One region of the Arthrobacter sp. 05T420 genome, then DNA from elsewhere that is predicted to be linked to it. Evidence: predicted binding sites of a transcription regulator. Region 1 holds the regulator's gene; each other region holds the start of a gene.
What was found. The regulator LexA, encoded in region 1, represses DNA repair genes until DNA is damaged. The targets are predictions, from matches to a motif close to TCGAACANNTGTTCGA.
Positions count from the first base shown of each region.

Region 2: the regulator LexA is predicted to act here: its motif matches at 2,745-2,760, upstream of AC1DEM_RS13785 (LysM peptidoglycan-binding domain-containing protein).
Region 3: the regulator LexA is predicted to act here: its motif matches at 3,101-3,116, upstream of AC1DEM_RS15975 (LexA family protein).

Region 1 covers NZ_JBFTLG010000006.1:49,543-54,920, forward strand. Annotated here, with positions in the region: gene hisB (imidazoleglycerol-phosphate dehydratase HisB) at 1-618, opposite strand, end outside; gene AC1DEM_RS07555 (histidinol-phosphate transaminase) at 689-1,807, opposite strand; gene AC1DEM_RS07560 (LysM peptidoglycan-binding domain-containing protein) at 1,909-2,253, opposite strand; gene lexA (transcriptional repressor LexA) at 2,848-3,597, shown strand; gene AC1DEM_RS07570 (ATP-dependent DNA helicase) at 3,703-5,378, opposite strand, start outside.
Region 2 covers NZ_JBFTLG010000013.1:88,458-93,835, reverse strand. Annotated here, with positions in the region: gene AC1DEM_RS13790 (Stk1 family PASTA domain-containing Ser/Thr kinase) at 1-1,103, opposite strand, end outside; gene AC1DEM_RS13785 (LysM peptidoglycan-binding domain-containing protein) at 1,207-2,619, opposite strand; gene AC1DEM_RS13780 (Rv2175c family DNA-binding protein) at 2,917-3,270, shown strand; gene AC1DEM_RS13775 (polyprenyl synthetase family protein) at 3,396-4,490, opposite strand; gene AC1DEM_RS13770 (hypothetical protein) at 4,487-5,014, opposite strand; gene dinB (DNA polymerase IV) at 5,130-5,378, shown strand, end outside.
Region 3 covers NZ_JBFTLG010000016.1:65,996-71,373, forward strand. Annotated here, with positions in the region: gene AC1DEM_RS15955 (alpha/beta fold hydrolase) at 1-518, shown strand, start outside; gene AC1DEM_RS15960 (hypothetical protein) at 557-949, opposite strand; gene AC1DEM_RS15965 (hypothetical protein) at 956-1,294, opposite strand; gene AC1DEM_RS15970 (Y-family DNA polymerase) at 1,349-2,629, opposite strand; gene AC1DEM_RS15975 (LexA family protein) at 2,656-3,087, opposite strand; gene AC1DEM_RS15980 (Orn/Lys/Arg family decarboxylase) at 3,575-3,859, shown strand; gene AC1DEM_RS15985 (hypothetical protein) at 3,892-4,146, opposite strand; gene AC1DEM_RS15990 (FAD-binding oxidoreductase) at 4,854-5,378, shown strand, end outside.

The DNA.
Region 1 (5,378 bases):
ACCCTTTGTGGACGGGATGCCCTCGACGCGGGGATCCGGTTCGACGGCTGCGCGCAGCGCCCGGGCAAAGGCCTTGAACTGGGCCTCGACGATGTGGTGGGGGTCGCGCCCGGCGGTGACGTTCATGTGCAGGCAGATCCCGGCGTGCAGTGTGATCGCCTCGAAGACGTGACGGGTCAGGGAGCCCGTGAAGTGGCCGCCGATCAGGTGGTATTCCTGGCCTGCCGGCTCCCCGGCGTGGACCAGGTAGGGACGGCCGGAGACGTCCACGACGGCTTGCGCGAGGGCCTCATCCAGGGGCACGGTGGCCTCGCCGAACCGGCGGATTCCGGCCTTGTTGCCCAGGGCGGTCCGCAGCACCTCGCCGAACGTGATGGCCACGTCCTCGACAGTGTGGTGCACATCGATGTGGGTATCACCGGTGGCCTTGACGGTCATGTCAATCAGGGAGTGCTTGCTGAGGGCTGTCAGCATGTGGTCATAGAACGGGACCGACGTGCTGATGTCTGAAACGCCGGTGCCGTCCAGGTTGATCTCGACCAGGACCGAGGACTCAGTGGTGGTCCGTTCCATGCGTGCGGTCCGGCCCTCGGCGGCGGTGGATCCCATGTTGCTCATGTAGATGTGTCCTTTGGAAGAAGGCAGGGTGTTGGGCAGTGCGGCGGGGCGCGCGGGCTCCCCACCAAGTCTAGGCCTGCGGCTTTGCGGAGCCGTTCAGGATGCTTTCAAGGGCCTCAAGGAAGGCTGTGGTTTCCGTCTCAGTGCCGGCGGTCACGCGAAGGTGCCCCGGAATGCCGACGTCGCGGATGAGGACACCGGCGTCCAGCATGCCCTGCCAGACCTCGTGGGGATTCTCCAGACCGCCGAAGAACACGTAGTTGGAATCGGAGGCGGCCGGCCTCAGCCCCAGCCGCGTCAGTTCGGAGACGATCCTGTCGCGCTGGCGTTTGATGTCCTCGACGTCCGCCATGAGTGCCCCCCGGTGGCGCAGGGCGGCCAGGGCCGCGGCCTGGGTGATGGCGGAGAGGTGGTACGGGAGACGGACCAGGCGCAGGGCGTCCGCGACCTCCGGGGCCGCGGCCATGTAGCCGAGCCGCGCGCCGGCGAGGGCGAAGGCCTTGCTCATGGTGCGCGAGACGATGAGCCGTTCCCGGCCGGGCAACAGGGTGAGGGCGCTGGGCGTGCCGTCGTGGGCGAACTCGTGGTAAGCCTCGTCCACGATCACGATGGTTTGACTGGCCTCGCCGGCGTCATAGACGGCCTCGACGACATCAAGCCCCAGCCCCGTGCCGGTGGGGTTGTTCGGGGAGCAGAGGAAAACGATGTTGGGCTGCAGCTCGCGGACCTGCCGGGCCGCCGATTCCGCGCTGAGCCCGTAGTCCGCCGCTCGGGCACCGACGATGTATTCGGTGTCCGTGCCGGAGGCCAGCAGCGGGTACATCGAATACGTGGGAGGAAACCCAAGGGCCGTCCGGCCGGGGCCGCCGAATGCCTGGAGGATCTGCTGAAGGACTTCGTTGGAACCGTTCGCGGCCCAGATATTCTCCGCGTCCAGGCCATGGCCAAGGTATTCGGCGAGGGCTTCGCGCAATTCGGTGAACTCGCGGTCCGGATACCGGTTCAGCCCTGCGGCGGCGGCGCTGACGGCCTCGGTGATTGCCGCGCGGACATCGGCCGGAACGCCATGGGTGTTCTCGTTGACGTTGAGCAGGATAGGGACGTCCAGCTGCGGTGCGCCATACGGACGCAGGCCACGCAGATTGGTTCGGAGGGGCAGTCGGTTGAGGCGCTCAAGCTGGTCAGTCACTCGACCAGTTTAAGTGGTAGCGGCACGGGCGCTGAAACTGTGACGCCTGCGACGGCAATTGGGGGAGGTTAGTTGGGGGCAGGTACTTGGCTTGCCAGACTCTATTTGGACGGGACGAACAGCTGCTGGCCCGGCAGCACACGCGCGGCGTCCAGGTTGTTCAGCTGCACGATATCGGCCACGACGTCGCGGGGATCCCGGTCCGGGGCCACGGACCCTGCAATGGCCCAGAGGGACTCCCCCGGCTGCACCGTGACGGTAATGGTCGGCGTCACCGAGAGCTGATCCGCGGAATCCGCCGCCTTCGCAGGCGCGTTGAGGAATCCACTGAATGACAGAATGAGCGCCGTCAGCAGGATCAGCGGGACGCCGAAGAAGACGAAGCGTCCGCGCCGGGTGAGCCGCAGCGGCGCTTGCTTCGGCCGGCCGGCGGAACCAGCGGCCATCGCCCCTCGCGGTGCAGGCGACGTCGGGGAAATGCGGGGGCCGGCGTTGAGCGGGTACACATTGCCGTGACGGACGCTTCCCCGGTCGGCACCTCCCTGGCCGACACCTCCGTGGCCGATGTTGCCCTGGTCGATGCTGCCGAAATCCGCCACCCCACTGGCACCTGCACTGCGGTGGTGATTCGTGACACCCTGAACGAACGTGCCTTGAAACGCGTTTGAAGCTGACATGAACTGAGCCCTCCTGGACCATACGGTGCCGCCCGGCGTACTCCACGTACTCGCCGCCAACCGGCCGAACCTTCGAACATAGAACCGAACACCAGATCCGAAGTGAAAACTCGAAACTCGAACACATATTCGAACTCTGCTTGTTCTGTTTTAGCACTTACTAACGAACGATGTCGAGACTCGCTAGAACAAATGTTTGAAAAAGCCTTGCGGCTGGCCTATTTTTGAGGGACAGGACAACCACTGATGAACTCCCTGCGGGACATCATCAGTAGTTGATCAGCAGGGTCTGACATTTCAGACCGGAAGTTCCCGGTGACAGCAGCCACGGCAGCCGGGTGGAACGGAAAGGCATTGGCGAACATGGCAGCACAAGCCACCGGCGGCAGGGCCACCTCACGGAGCCCGCAGCCCGCCCGGGCGCCCAAGAGCCTCACCCCCCGGCAAAAGAAAATCCTGGAGACCATCCAGCGGTCCGTCACGGACAAGGGCTACCCGCCGTCCATGCGCGAGATCGGCGACACCGTCGGATTGGCCAGCCTGTCGAGCGTGACCCATCAGCTCTCCCAGCTTGAAAAGCTCGGCTACCTGCGGCGCGATCCGAAGCGCCCGCGGGCTATGGAAGTGCTCATGCCGCTGACGTTGGACGAGGGAACCACCCCGATTTCGGGTGTCGAGAAGTCCAGTGGCCTGCGGGCCGTCGGCGGCCTGTCAGTGACTGAACTCGCCAGCGCCACGGACACTGCAATGGTGCCGCTTGTCGGACGCATCGCCGCCGGCGGGCCGATCCTCGCGGACCAGGTGGTGGAGGATGTCATGCCGCTGCCCCGACAGCTCGTGGGCCATGGCGAACTCTTCATGCTCAAGGTGGCGGGCGACTCGATGATCGATGCCGCCATCTGCGACGGCGACTGGGTGGTTGTCCGCCGCCAGGGTGATGCCGTGAACGGCGACATCGTTGCCGCACTGCTGGACGACGAAGCCACGGTCAAGACCTTCCGCCAGCGGGACGGCCACACCTGGCTGTTGCCGCAAAACACCCAGTACGAGCCAATCCTCGGTGACCACGCCGTCATCATGGGCAAGGTCGTCTCGGTACTCCGCTCCCTTTAGCCGTCCCTGTCGGGCCGCCCTGGCAGAGTCGCCAGCCCTCAGAGTCGCCGGCCCTCAGAGTCGCCGCGTCATCGAGGATGGTCGGCTCCTGGTTCAGCTTGGGACTCAGCCCTTCGCGGAGTCCTTCGCCAGGCGCTCCAAGGCCGCCATGGCTATCGACGAATCGGTGGTGGGCCAGAACGGCGGCAGCGCGGCGCGGAGGAATCCGCCGTAGCGCTCCGTGGATAGCCGCGAATCCAGCACCGCCACAACTCCCTTGTCCGACGTCGAGCGGATCAGCCGTCCGGCGCCCTGCGCGAGCCGAATGGCGGCGTGCGTGGCCGAGACGGACATGAAGCCGTTGCCGCCGGCCTGGGCGACGGCCCGCGAGCGTGCCGTCATCAGCGGATCGTCCGGCCGCGGGAACGGTATCCGGTCAATGACCACCAGCCGGCAGGACACTCCGGGAACGTCGACGCCCTGCCAGAGGGACATCGTGCCGAACAAACAGGTGTCCGGCTCGTCCGCAAACTGCCGCACGAGCGCCGTCATGGTCGACTCCCCCTGGCACAGGATGCTGAGGCCCAGTCGGGGCCGCATGGCCTCCGCGGCTTCCTCCGCTGCGCGCCGGGAGGAAAACAGGCACAAGGCACCGCCGCCGGAAGCGCGGATCAGCTTCTCGAGTTCGTCCAAGGCCTCGGGGGACGTTCCGCGGCCGGGCTTGGGCAGGTGCCGGGCGACGTAGAGGATGCCCTGCTTCGGATAGTCGAAGGGGGATCCGACGTCGACGCCGGTCCAGCTCGGGGCGCCGTTGCCAACGAGGCCAAGACCGCCGGCAGCAGGTTCGAAGGCAGCGCCGATAGCCAGCGTGGCTGAGGTCAGGATGACGGTGTGGTCCGCGAACAAACCCTCGCGCAGACGCCCCGCGACGCTCAACGGGGCAACATTGATCAAGGCCGGCGAGCTCTCGTCCGGCTGGGAGTAGCCCTGCGCCGGGTCGAAGCTGCTGTTGCGGGAGAACCACACCACTTCGCGGTTTTCGCGCGCGGCCAAGAGGCGCTCACAGAGTTCCAGGATGACCATCAGGCGTGACCGGGCCAGCTGGCGTCCGCCGTCGGCCGACACGGAGCTGTCCCCCTTCGAATCAGACAGGGCGGCGCGGCACGCGTCGCGGAGCTGGTCGATGCAGTCCAGTTGCTCGCTGTTCAGCCCGTTAGGCATCAACCCGCTCGGGACGCCGTCGATGGCCAGCTCCAGGTGGGCGGCGGCATTGTTCAGCGCGTCCACCGTGATGCCCGTGTGCTTCCGGGCCCCGGACGCGGCGGCGTGCACCATCGCCACCGAGAGCTGACCGGATACAGCACCCGTGACGCGGTCCTGCAGTTCGTGCGCTTCATCTACCACCACGACGTCGTACTCGGGCAGCACCGCCAGGCCTTCGAAGGCGCTGACGGCGAGCATGGCGTGGTTGGTGACCACGACGTCGGCGTCGGCGGCGTTCTGCCGGGCAAGCTCGCTGAAACATTCGGCCGCGAGCGGGCACTTCTGCGCGCCGAGGCACTCCATGGAGGTGACCGAGACCTGGCGCCAGGCCCGGTCCGTGACGCCGGGCATGAGCTCGTCGCGGTCCCCCGTTGCGGTCCCCTCGGCCCATTCGCGCAGGCGGACGACTTCCTTGCCCATTTGCGAGGACGGCCCGCCAAGTGCGGCGGCGAAATGCGGCACGCTGGTGTCCTCCCCGAGGGAAAACAGCTGTCCCTCGGAAGGTTCCTCGGACGGGAACCCGCCCTCGAGCTTGTGCC
Region 2 (5,378 bases), on a different contig from region 1:
GCCGGACGCCGCGGGGCGCCGGACATCACGGTGGTCGGGTTGCCGCTGGCGCGGGAGATCGTCTCGGTGGGCCCGGCGAGGCTGCCGTACATCTCCGTGGGCATTTCGGTGGGCGCCGGCACGTAGGCTGTATTCTGTGCGTCCCGCACGGTTTGCTCGTCCGACGGCGGGCCGGTACCGCCGGGCGGCCGGCTTGGCGGGGCGGCCACGGCCGGCAGCGGGCTGCGAACGGCCGCCGGCGGCTGGAGGTCGAGTTCGGCGTCGCTGAGGTTGGTCCTGATGTGCCGGAGTTCGGACAACAGTGCGCTCCCGTCGACGGGGCGTTTGTCCGGGTCCCGGTCAGTGCACCACTGGACGAGTTCGTCGATCTCCGTGGCCAGCCCGGGCACCTCCAAGGAGGGAGCCTCCACGGTGGAATTGACGTGCTGGTAGGCCACCTGGATGGGAACGTCGCCGTCGAACGGCTGCCGGCCAGTGATCATTTCGTACAGCATGATCCCGACCGAATAAATGTCGCTGCGGGCGTCTGCCTGTTTGCCCAGGACAAGTTCGGGGGAGATGTAGGCGACAGTCCCGATCAGGGCGCCGGTGCTCGTGGACGAGGAGATAGCGCGGGCCAAGCCGAAGTCGCCGAGCTTGATCCGCCCGTCGTCGGCGATCAGGACGTTTTCCGGCTTGATGTCCCGGTGGATCATCCCGGCGGCGTGCGCGGCGCCGAGTCCTTCGACCACAGGGTCGATCAGCGCCAGGGCCAGCCGCGGCGACAGGGCGCCCTTGTCATTGAGGACGTCCCGGAGCGTGTGGCCCTTGATGAATTCCATGACCAGATAGGCGATCCGGCCGTCTTCGCCCTGGTCCAGGACGCCCACCACATGGGGATGGGAAAGGCGCGCGGCGGCCTTGGCCTCGCGCCCCAGCCGGTCGAGGAACTGCGGGTCATCGGCCAGATGGGGATGCAGCACTTTCAGCGCGACATCGCGCTCAAGGCGCTGGTCAGTGGCGAGGTACACGGTGGACATCCCGCCGCGGGCAAGCCTGGATTGAACCTGGTAGCGGTTGTCCACCAGGTTCCCTACGAGAGCGTCCTGCACGTAATCTTGCACCTTACAATCGTAGTCGCTGGACAGAAACGGGCCCGAATCAACATGCGATCCGGGCCCGTAGCGTCAAGCTCCGTTGTAAAAGAGCTTGTGCTGGAGTCTGTATTTAGCCGAACAGGCGCTGGTTGGCCTTGATGGCGGCGACGTACCCCTTGGTGTCCTCGAACATGCCATTCTGGCTCACCGAGTACTGACCCTGGTAGTAGCCGGCGATCGCATTCTCCAGATCAGGGCTCGTGCGGACCAGTTGGCGGATGATCGCGACGCCTGCCGTGGCGTTGTCGTACGGATCCAGGAGGTTCAGCTTGCGGCCCACGAGATCGGAGGCCCACTGGCCCGAAGACGGGATGACCTGCATGGTGCCGATCGCATTGGCCGGTGACACCGCACGCTGGTCGAAGCCCGACTCCTGGTAGGCAAAGGCCAGGGCGAGGCTGGCGTCCACGCCCATGCGCCGTGCCGTGTCCGCCACGATGGACTTCATCTGCGTACGGCTGGGCACCGGCGAGGCGTTGAGCAGCGCCTTGTTCTGGTTGGCCGAGCTGACCACGGCGGCCGGGTAGCTGAAGCCGAGGAACGTGCTGGGCACGAGAGGCGTGGTGGCAGCAGGCTTGCTCGAGGCCGGTGCGATCGTCGACGCGCCGGGGATGACGAGCTTCTGGCCCGGGTAGATGATGCTCGACATCGTCAGCCGGTTGGCCGACAGGACGTCCGAGAGCCTGACGCCGTTGCGGGCCGCGATGCCGGAAAGGGTGTCGCCCGCCTTGATGGTGTACGAGCCCGAGCTGGCCGGCGCGGGCGCCGACGACGCGGGCTTTGTCGCCGGCTTTGTCGCGGTGGTAGCCGGGGTGCTGGAACCGCCGCCGACCTTCACCTTCTGGCCGGGATAGATCACGGAGCTCATGCCGAGCCCGTTCCACTTGAAGACCTCGGAAAGCCCGACGCCGTGGCGCGCGGCGATTCCGCCCAGCGTGTCGCCTGCTTTCACAACGTAGACGCGGCCGGCGCCTGAGGCGGAAGTAACAGAGGCAGACGCAACAGTGGCTGACGTTGACTTGGCCGGGGTGGCCGGCTTGGCTGCCGGGGCCGGCGTCGATCCCGTGAGCTTGATCTTCTGCCCCGGGTAGATGATGGTGTTCGCCTGCAGATTGTTCAACTTCAACACGGCGAAAGTATCCAGGCCATAGCGGCCAGCAACGGCGCTGATGGTGTCGCCGCGGGCGATCGTGTAGACAGCGGGAACCGCAGACTTCGCGGGCCGCATGGCGCTTGGCAGCGATGCCGGGACGGAGGCGGAGGGGATCAGTGCCGCCTTGAGGGAAATCGCCGCGTCCGTCTTTGCCTGGGCCCGCATGGCGGCCGCGAGGGTTGCCGGGACCGAACGCACACGCGGTTCGGCAGCGGCAGCCTGGGCAATCGCCAAGGAGGAAAGCATGACGGCGGGTAGCGCCGCCGTTGAAGCCGCTATAAGCGGCAGGCTGCGCCCCGGACGGAGCTGTGGCGAACGTGAGGTTGTCATTGGAAAGATCCTCTTCTCAGCGGCAACGCTGCGGTCAGGCCTGTAGAACTGGTGTTACCAGTGTGACAAAAGTTATTTCTGTTACAAATGTGATCTATGTGAATCTCTCATGAATTGGCAATTAGCACAAGAACTGTTTGACATTCTGCAAACCAGTCTCCGACGGAGTGTCGGCCAAATGGCGTCCTTGCGCGGACCCGGGCGGCATCCGGGCGCACGGGACCGGCCATGGCCGCGGCCGTCATTTCTGCGGCTGCCGACTAGGCGGGGGGGCACCCGCCGTGGCAATCTTTATCCGTGAGTAATGTAGAAAGCCTCGTGGGCGAATGGCTGCCCCTGCCCGATGTCGCACAGCTTCTGAACGTACCTATTACCAAGGTCCATGCACTCCTGGACGAACGTGCGCTGGCGGCCGTGAGAATCGGCGACCGGCGTATCCGCTCCGTGCCTGCAGCTTTCATCCAGGACGGGCACGCAGTGGAGAGCCTGAAGGGCACCATTGTTGTCCTCTCGGACGCCGGATACTCCGATGAGGAACTGATCAACTGGCTCTTCACCCCGGACGAGTCCCTCCGCGGCCGGCCGATCGACGCCCTTCGGGAAGGGCGCAAGACCGAAATCCGCCGCCGGGCGCAGTCACTGGCCTGGTAGGAGCACGCCGGCAGCCTAGTGAGCCGGCAACAGCATTAACAACGTGCCATGACGGGCCGTGTACAGCGCAAGCCGCTGTGCACGGCCCCACCGCTTTCCAGGCACCTTGGCCTGGCAGGGCCGGGCTAGGCGGCTCGGGAGACCGTGGCCTCTGCCAGCCTGCGGAGCGCGGTCTTGGGCAGCTCCTGAAGCGGCAGGAGGTCCAGGGCAGCGAAGGCCGCCTTGCCGAACTCCTCGATGAGTACTTCGGTAGCCTGGAGCGCACCGCAGTCCACGATGATCCGCCGGATCTCCTCGATGTCCGCGTCGCTGAGATCGGGACTGCCCAGTTTGGCGTCGATAAACTCTGATTCGGGCGCCGAGGCCTGGTCCAGGGCGAAAGCCACCAAGACCGTGCGCTTGCCCTCACGGAGATCGTCCCCGGCAGGTTTGCCCGTGGTGACGGGGTCGCCGAAAACGCCAAGGACATCGTCCCGCAGCTGGAATGCCTCACCGAGCGGCAGGGCGAAGGCGGAATAGCCGCGCAGCAGCTCATCACCGGCGCCGGCCAGGGCACCGCCCAGAGCGAGCGGGTGTTCGGTGGAGTACTTGGCCGACTTGAACCGGATGATGGACTGGGCCCGGCTGACTGCTCCGGCGCGGTCCCGCCTGGGCCCGGCGACCTCTTCCAGGATGTCCAGGTACTGCCCGGCCATCACTTCGGCCCGCATAAGGTTGAAGATCAGCCGTGCCGGGCTGCCGGAGGCGGCGCGGTGCCCGATTTCCGTGAACGATTCCTCACTGAAGGACAGGCAGAGATCCCCGGTCAGGATTGCTGCCGCGTGGCCGAACCGCTCGCTGTCCAGCGCCCAGCCCTGGGCCTCGTGCAGTTCGATGAACCGGCGGTGAACGCTCGGGCCGCCACGGCGGGTATCCGAGCGGTCAATAATGTCATCGTGAATCAGGGCCGCAGCCTGGAACAGCTCCAGGGCCGAGCCGGCCGTGACCACCTCGGCCGCGCCGGCCTCCCCGCCCGCGCCACGCCAGCCCCAGTAGCACATGAGCGCCCGCAGGCGCTTTCCGCCCGTGACCAGATTTGAGATCGAGCCCATGAGCGGATCGATGTCCTGGGAGATCGAGGACATGACGGCCTGGCGGCTGGTCAGGAACTCCGTAAGCTTGCCGGCGACGGCGGCCACGTAGTCCGTCTGCTCGAGCCTCAGCTGTTCCGCGAGACTCACTTGACGGACTCGGCAGCGACGTTCGCACCGATCGTGAACGTGGACACACCAGTTGTCTGCATGACGGAGATGTTCACGGTTTCGTTGTCCCCGCGCAGGAAGTCCTTGGAGGGCAGGGCGCCCACGGTTTCACCGGGTACGGGCTTGAAGCCCTGTGCCTGCAGGGCCTTGGTGTAATAGGCCAGGGCATCGGCAGCGGGGGCAGTGATACTGCCGACCAGTGCCACGGTTGCCGGCACGGTGGTCTTATCCAAGCTGCTGGACACCACTTTGGCTCCGGGCATGAGCGGCAGGAGCTTCTGCGGGAAGCCGGGAACCAGGGCGCCGACCGTCGCCGATGTGCCGGGCTCCGCGGACGGACTGGGGGGAGCCGTAGTGGAGGACTGCGCAGATGCGGCCGGGTTTGCCGCCGACGACGTCGCCAGGCTCTCGGAGCTGGCAGGCGTGCATGCGGCCAAGGCCAAGAGCGTGCCCGCCGCCGCGATGGCCACTGTGGCACGTTTGCGCTGTCCAAATACCTTCACAGAGACTTTCCTCCTGGTGTTGAAGCGGAATCAGCCTCCAGTTTAGTCAGTCCCCGGGCATAGGATTGAAGACGTGGGGCCGGACGCAGACAATCAGCAGCGAGTGCAGAGGAATATGCACCCTCCGGGGCCGTCGAATGCGCAGCCCCACATCCAGCCTTCCGGCCGCCTGAGCGGGGAATCCCTGCTGGACCTTCGGCGCAGCAGCATCATGCACGTGGACATGGACGCGTTCTTTGTCTCGGTGGAGCTGCGCAGCCGTCCCGAGCTGAAGGGAAAGCCTGTGATTGTGGGCTACCCGGCCGACCGGTCCGTGGTGCTCTCGGCGTCCTACGAGGCCCGGGCATTTGGCGTCAGGTCAGCG
Region 3 (5,378 bases), on a different contig from region 1:
CCCACTACTTGGGGTATTCCGCGGGCGCGAGAGTTGGATTCTCCCTGCTCGCCAGCAGTCCCGGGCGTGTGAAGACGTTCACTTCCGCAGGCGGCACTTACCGCTCGCCGGCCGGGCAAATTGAATCGATCTTTTTCCCCGGATATGACCAGGCCTTGGACCGGGGCGGCGTGCCAGAATTTCTGCGCCAGTGGGGTGACGCTACAGGTCGTGAAATCGATCCGCAGACCGCCGCAGCGTTTCTCGCCAACGACCCCGCTGCCCTGCGCGCCTACTTCCGCCGGAGCGAGGACGAACCCGGAATCCCGGAGGCGGATCTGCGGAAAATGGACACACCCACCCTGCTGCTCGCCGGCACGGAGGATCCGCTTCGGCATGCGGACTCGGAACGGGCGGCCCGGCTCATGCCCACGGCCCAGTTCCAAGCCCTGCCAGGCCGCAATCATGCCCAGACGCTGATTCCGGCAGGCCCCGTCGTCGATCTGGTCAACTCATTTATCGCGTCGATACGAGACTAAAGGGCCGGGCGTCGCTTCAAGCGCTCGAAACTGAAGCGTCACCGGCCGGGCTGCCGCGAACCGAAGGCTTCCAGCGCGCGAAGCAGGGGAGTGGTGCCGGCTTTGAGGAGGTCAATGGGGCGGGAGCCGGCGAGGTCCCGGGATGGGGTGACCATCCAGACCGTGAAGTAGTTGTGCGGGATCTTGAGCTCCAGCGCGCGCTGAAAGAGTTCAACTACCGGCGGGCGGAGCTGCCCGCCGGGGAGGAACTGGAATCCGGGGCAGAAGGTGCCGTCGTCGATGAAGACGCGGACGAGTTGCTGCATTACCGGTTCCGGGTCCTCCATGAGCTCGGAGAGGCGGCGGTGGACCTGGTCCAGGGCCGGCAGCGTGAATTCTTTTCTGATCCCCTCCCATGTTTGACCGCTGATGGGTTGACGGTTCGCTGGCACTGGTGCCTAGTCGCTGTCACTGATGTGCTCGAGGAACCACACCGGAGAGGGCCGTTCACGGCGCAATGTAGATTCACGGCGCAGCGTAAAGGTCCGCAGCGCAGACGTCGAGCCGAGGCGGGCCTGCACGCGCCAGTGTTCGGTTCTGACCCGGCCGCCGCTGCCTGCGGCCGGAGCGCGCCGGGTGTCCCAGTCCGTGCCACTTCCGGACCAGCGCTGGGATTCCGTGCCGGGATCGACTACCCAGATACGCCCGTCGTGCCGGATGGCGAGGGGCTTGCCTTGCTGGTCGGTCCGGACCTGTAGGCCGTGGGTCTGGGCGGGGGCTTCGGGTGCAGGGGTCATGGCGGAAGTTCTTTCATGGAGCAGTTCAGTGCGGTGGTGCGGGCGTGTGGTGGGTTAGGCGGCTTTGACGAGGGGGAGTTCGTCCCAGTGGGTGGTGTAGCGGGGGGAGAGCATGTCCCGTTTCATGGTCCAGTCCGGTCCGCCCCGGATTCCGGCGTGGCCCAGGCCGATGGAGCCGCGGCCGTACCGGCGGGCCACGTCCTCCAGGAGGGTGCCGACGTGGCGTTCCTCGTGCGGGTTTTCGAACAGGGCCAGGGGTGCCTGGTTGCCGGTGGGACGGAGGTCGGTGACCATGATGCCGGCCCTGGCGTACCGAATGCCCCCGCGGATGTGGGGGAGAAGTGCGTGGGCAGCCCTGGTGAGCAGGACCGGGTCCGCGGTGGGCATCGGCAGCGGCACGCAGACCGAAGGGTAGGAGGTGTCTTTGGGGTTGAAGTGTGACGTGCCGGCGAACGCGGTCAGGACCTTGGCCTGCAGTGCGTGTTTGGCCAGCCGCGCCGAGGCCTGCTGGCCGTAGACGCTCATGACCTGCCGCATGCCGCCGACGGTGGTGATGGGGGTGGCGAAGGAGCGGGAGAAGATGAGCTGGTCGCGGCCGATCCGTTCCTCCTCCATCGGGATGCACGGGGTCCCCTGCAGTTCCAGGACGGTGCGCATCATGACCACGGAGAAGCGGTCCCGGATCATCACCGGATCGGCCCGGGACAGGTCAAGGATGGACTGGATGCCGAGGGCGTTGAGCCGTTTCGTCAGCCGGGTGGCGACACCCCAGATCTCGATCACGGACAGTCGACGCATCAGGGATTCCCTGTCGGCGGCGGCCACGGAGTCCCAGTGGCAGACCCCGTCGAAGGCCGGGTTGTTCTTGGCCCATTTGTTGGCCAGCTTCGCCAGGGTCTTGGTCCCGGCGATCCCGACGCAAACAGGTACCCCGACGTTGCGCCGCACGGCTGTTTTCATGCTCCGGCCCAGGGCCAGGAGTTCCTCCGGGGTGCCGTTGACGCCGAGGAAGGCCTCGTCGATGCTGTACACCTCCAGCCAGGCGGAGTACCGGCCCAGCAGTTCCATCACCCGGGCGCTGATGTCACCGTAGAGCTCGTAGTTGCTGGAGAGCGCAACGAGCCCCCATTCCTTGGCGCGCGGGGCGAGTTTGAACCACGGCTCGCCCAGAGGGATGCCGAGGGCCTTGGCTTCCGCGGACCGGGTGACGGCGCAGCCGTCGTTGTTGGACAGGACGACGACGGGCCGGCCCTCCAGGGACGGGTCGAACGCCCGCTCGGCCGAGGCGTAAAAGCAGTTCACATCCACGTGTGCGATCTGCGGCATCCGCCGCATCGTGGCCGGCTTAGACATGGCTGGCCTCACACATGGTGCAGGCACCGGGTCGCGACGCCCCAGATGACCAGATCCGAGACCGACGGGACCCGGATGTCCGGGTACGCTGGATTCTCCGCCTGCAGCACCACCCCGCTTCCCGTGACCCGCAGCCGCTTGATGGTCAGCTCCCCGTCCAGGACGGCGATGACAACGGACCCGTCTTTGGGTTCCAGGGCGCGGTTCACGATCAGTTCATCGCCGTCGCTGATGCCGGCGCCCTCCATCGAATCCCCGGACACCCGCACGACGTAGGTGCTGGTGATGTCCTTGATCAGGTGCTCATTGAGGTCAATCCGGCCATCAAAGTAGTCCTGCGCCGGGGACGGGTACCCCGCCGCGACGGGAACCGGAGAGATCAGCACGGATAACAACGACATGCCCGCATCTATCACGCGGGGACCGACAACAACGCCCACAACACACCTTTATTCGAATATATGTTCGATTCATTCAGTGTAGCCGGACGGACCGACAAAAGAACCGCTTTGCGGAGTTGCGGGGGATCCGGACTCCAGATCCCCTTCCCCTTCGGTAGCATCGCCAGCATGACCACGTGCTCTGTGCTGCGCTGTCCCGAGACTCCAACAGTCGTCTACAAGCTGATGCCCGGTTCCCGCCTGGAAGTGCCTGTCTGTGCCGGGCACAAGGCGGTTTTGGAGGGCGGTGCTCGTTGGATGGTCAATGGCGGCACCGGCTCGCCGTCTGACGAGGGTCCCGAAGGATCCGCGGGAATCAGCATCCTCATGGGAGGAGATTTGCCGGGTCACAACCGGCTGATCGGCTTCGGCGTTAGCCGGACTATAGGCGACGAGCCTGGGTTCACCGTGGAATTGGACGTTGATGCCGCGGACGGTCCGCAACGGGTCTCGTTCTGGACGACGGAGGATGTCGGTAGGCGACTTGGTGCTTTCCTTGCTGACCCAACGAAACCACCTGCGCCGCCAGGAGCATAACAGGGCAGTCTACGTCCCGTGCTTATCCTGGCCGTGGAGTTGGGTTAAGAACGCGGTAGGGCGCGCGGCCGCCGAGCAGATCACCCCCTACCCGCCTGGGATCCCCGTCGTCGTCCCTGGCGAAGGGATCAACACCGCCATCATCGACTACCTCGAATCCGGCCTGAAGGCCGGCATGGTGCTCCCCGACCCGGCCGACCCGTCCCTGCAAACCATCCGGGCCGTCAGGCGGTAAGCACAGGCGCCGCCAACTCTTCGTCGTGCCAGTTACGCCAGGTCGGGGGAACTGGCCACGATGTAATCCAACGCGGCGGGACCGGACATGGCAAGAGTGTTGTCCTCAGGCTTGATGCGGCGGCCTTCGAGGGCCGCCCAGAGGGCTTCGGCAGGCTCTGGCTGGCTCTGGTTTATCAGGCACCAGCTGGTGTACAGTCCGTACAGCTCTTCCTGGTCCAACCCGCCGTCTGTTTCCCGGTCATCGGTCAAGGCCTCTGCGAGGAACCGGTCAAAATGCGCGCTCATATCTGTTCCTTTGTACCTTTTGCATCTCCAGGATGCTCCGCCGCCGAAGCTTTGGCAGCGCGCCACGGCGCGCTGCCAAAGACGAATTTATGCCAGGGAGACAACCCTGTCCAGTTCAGCTCCGCCGATGCCACAGCGGCTAGCCCCCAGGCCATACGGGCGAGCGTTCAGAACATGTTGCGGTAGGGGGCCAGCTTGGGCGCTGACCGACGTTGATCGGATGTATCTGTCCAGGGTTGCAGCGCACCGGTTCTAAGAGCGTCTTGGTTTTGAGCCCTGCCAATGTGGAAAGAATGTGACGTCTCCCGCCATCTGGCGGCTAAATCACGGCTTTTCTTGCCAAGGGGAGGGGTGACCTGCGACGACGCGTGTGCGCACGGTCGGTCGTGCGGGCAGAAAGTACACCAGCGGGCGCTTTGTGACTCGCTGACGGGCCCCCGAACCGGCGGGCTGGAGGTCGGCCGGTTGGAGGCTGGTATCCCCGTCGACGATCCCGGATTCGAGGAACCTGGCATCCACGCTCCCGGCGAGGAGAAGTTGTTATCACTGGAGCCTCACGGGGGGATCGGGGCTTGCCTTGTCCAAGAGGTCTTGGAGCGGCCGGTCAGTTCTTGTCCCCCCGATGCGCGCGGTAGGAACACACGCGCAGCTTGCGTGACTGCATCGCTGCCGAAAAAGCCGTGTGAGCATAGGCTTTCTCCATGTCAATGATCGACCGAAGGAAAGTCCTCACGGGAGCGACCGTGGGACTCGTTGCGGCGGGGTTGGCTGCATGTGAGGGACCTCCTCGGGCACCTGTAACCAATGCAACGGCGCCGTCAACACTTCCCCCGACGACTTCCCCGCCCGCCGCCGGGCCAAACTGGAAGGGGCTCGGGTCTCGAGTGGCGGGCCGGCTCGAGCTTCCGGGAGCCGGAGCCTACGAGGAAGTGAAGCGGGTCGAGAACCCACGCTTCGACGCTGCCCGACCATTGGCCGTTCTCTCGGCCGCCACGTCCGACGACGTGTCCGCGGCTGTCCGTTTCGCCGCTGAGGAGGCGGTGCCACTAGTGACCCGAGCCGGGGGACACAGCTACTCGGGATACTCCTCCGGGGACGCAGGAGCGGCTGGGCTGGCGCCGTCGCTAGTTGTTGATGTGCGGGGATTGTCGGAAATCACGGTCCATATGGATGGCACGGTGACAGTTGGGGCGGGGGCCTCACTCATCGCGGTCTACGCGGCCCTGGGCCTG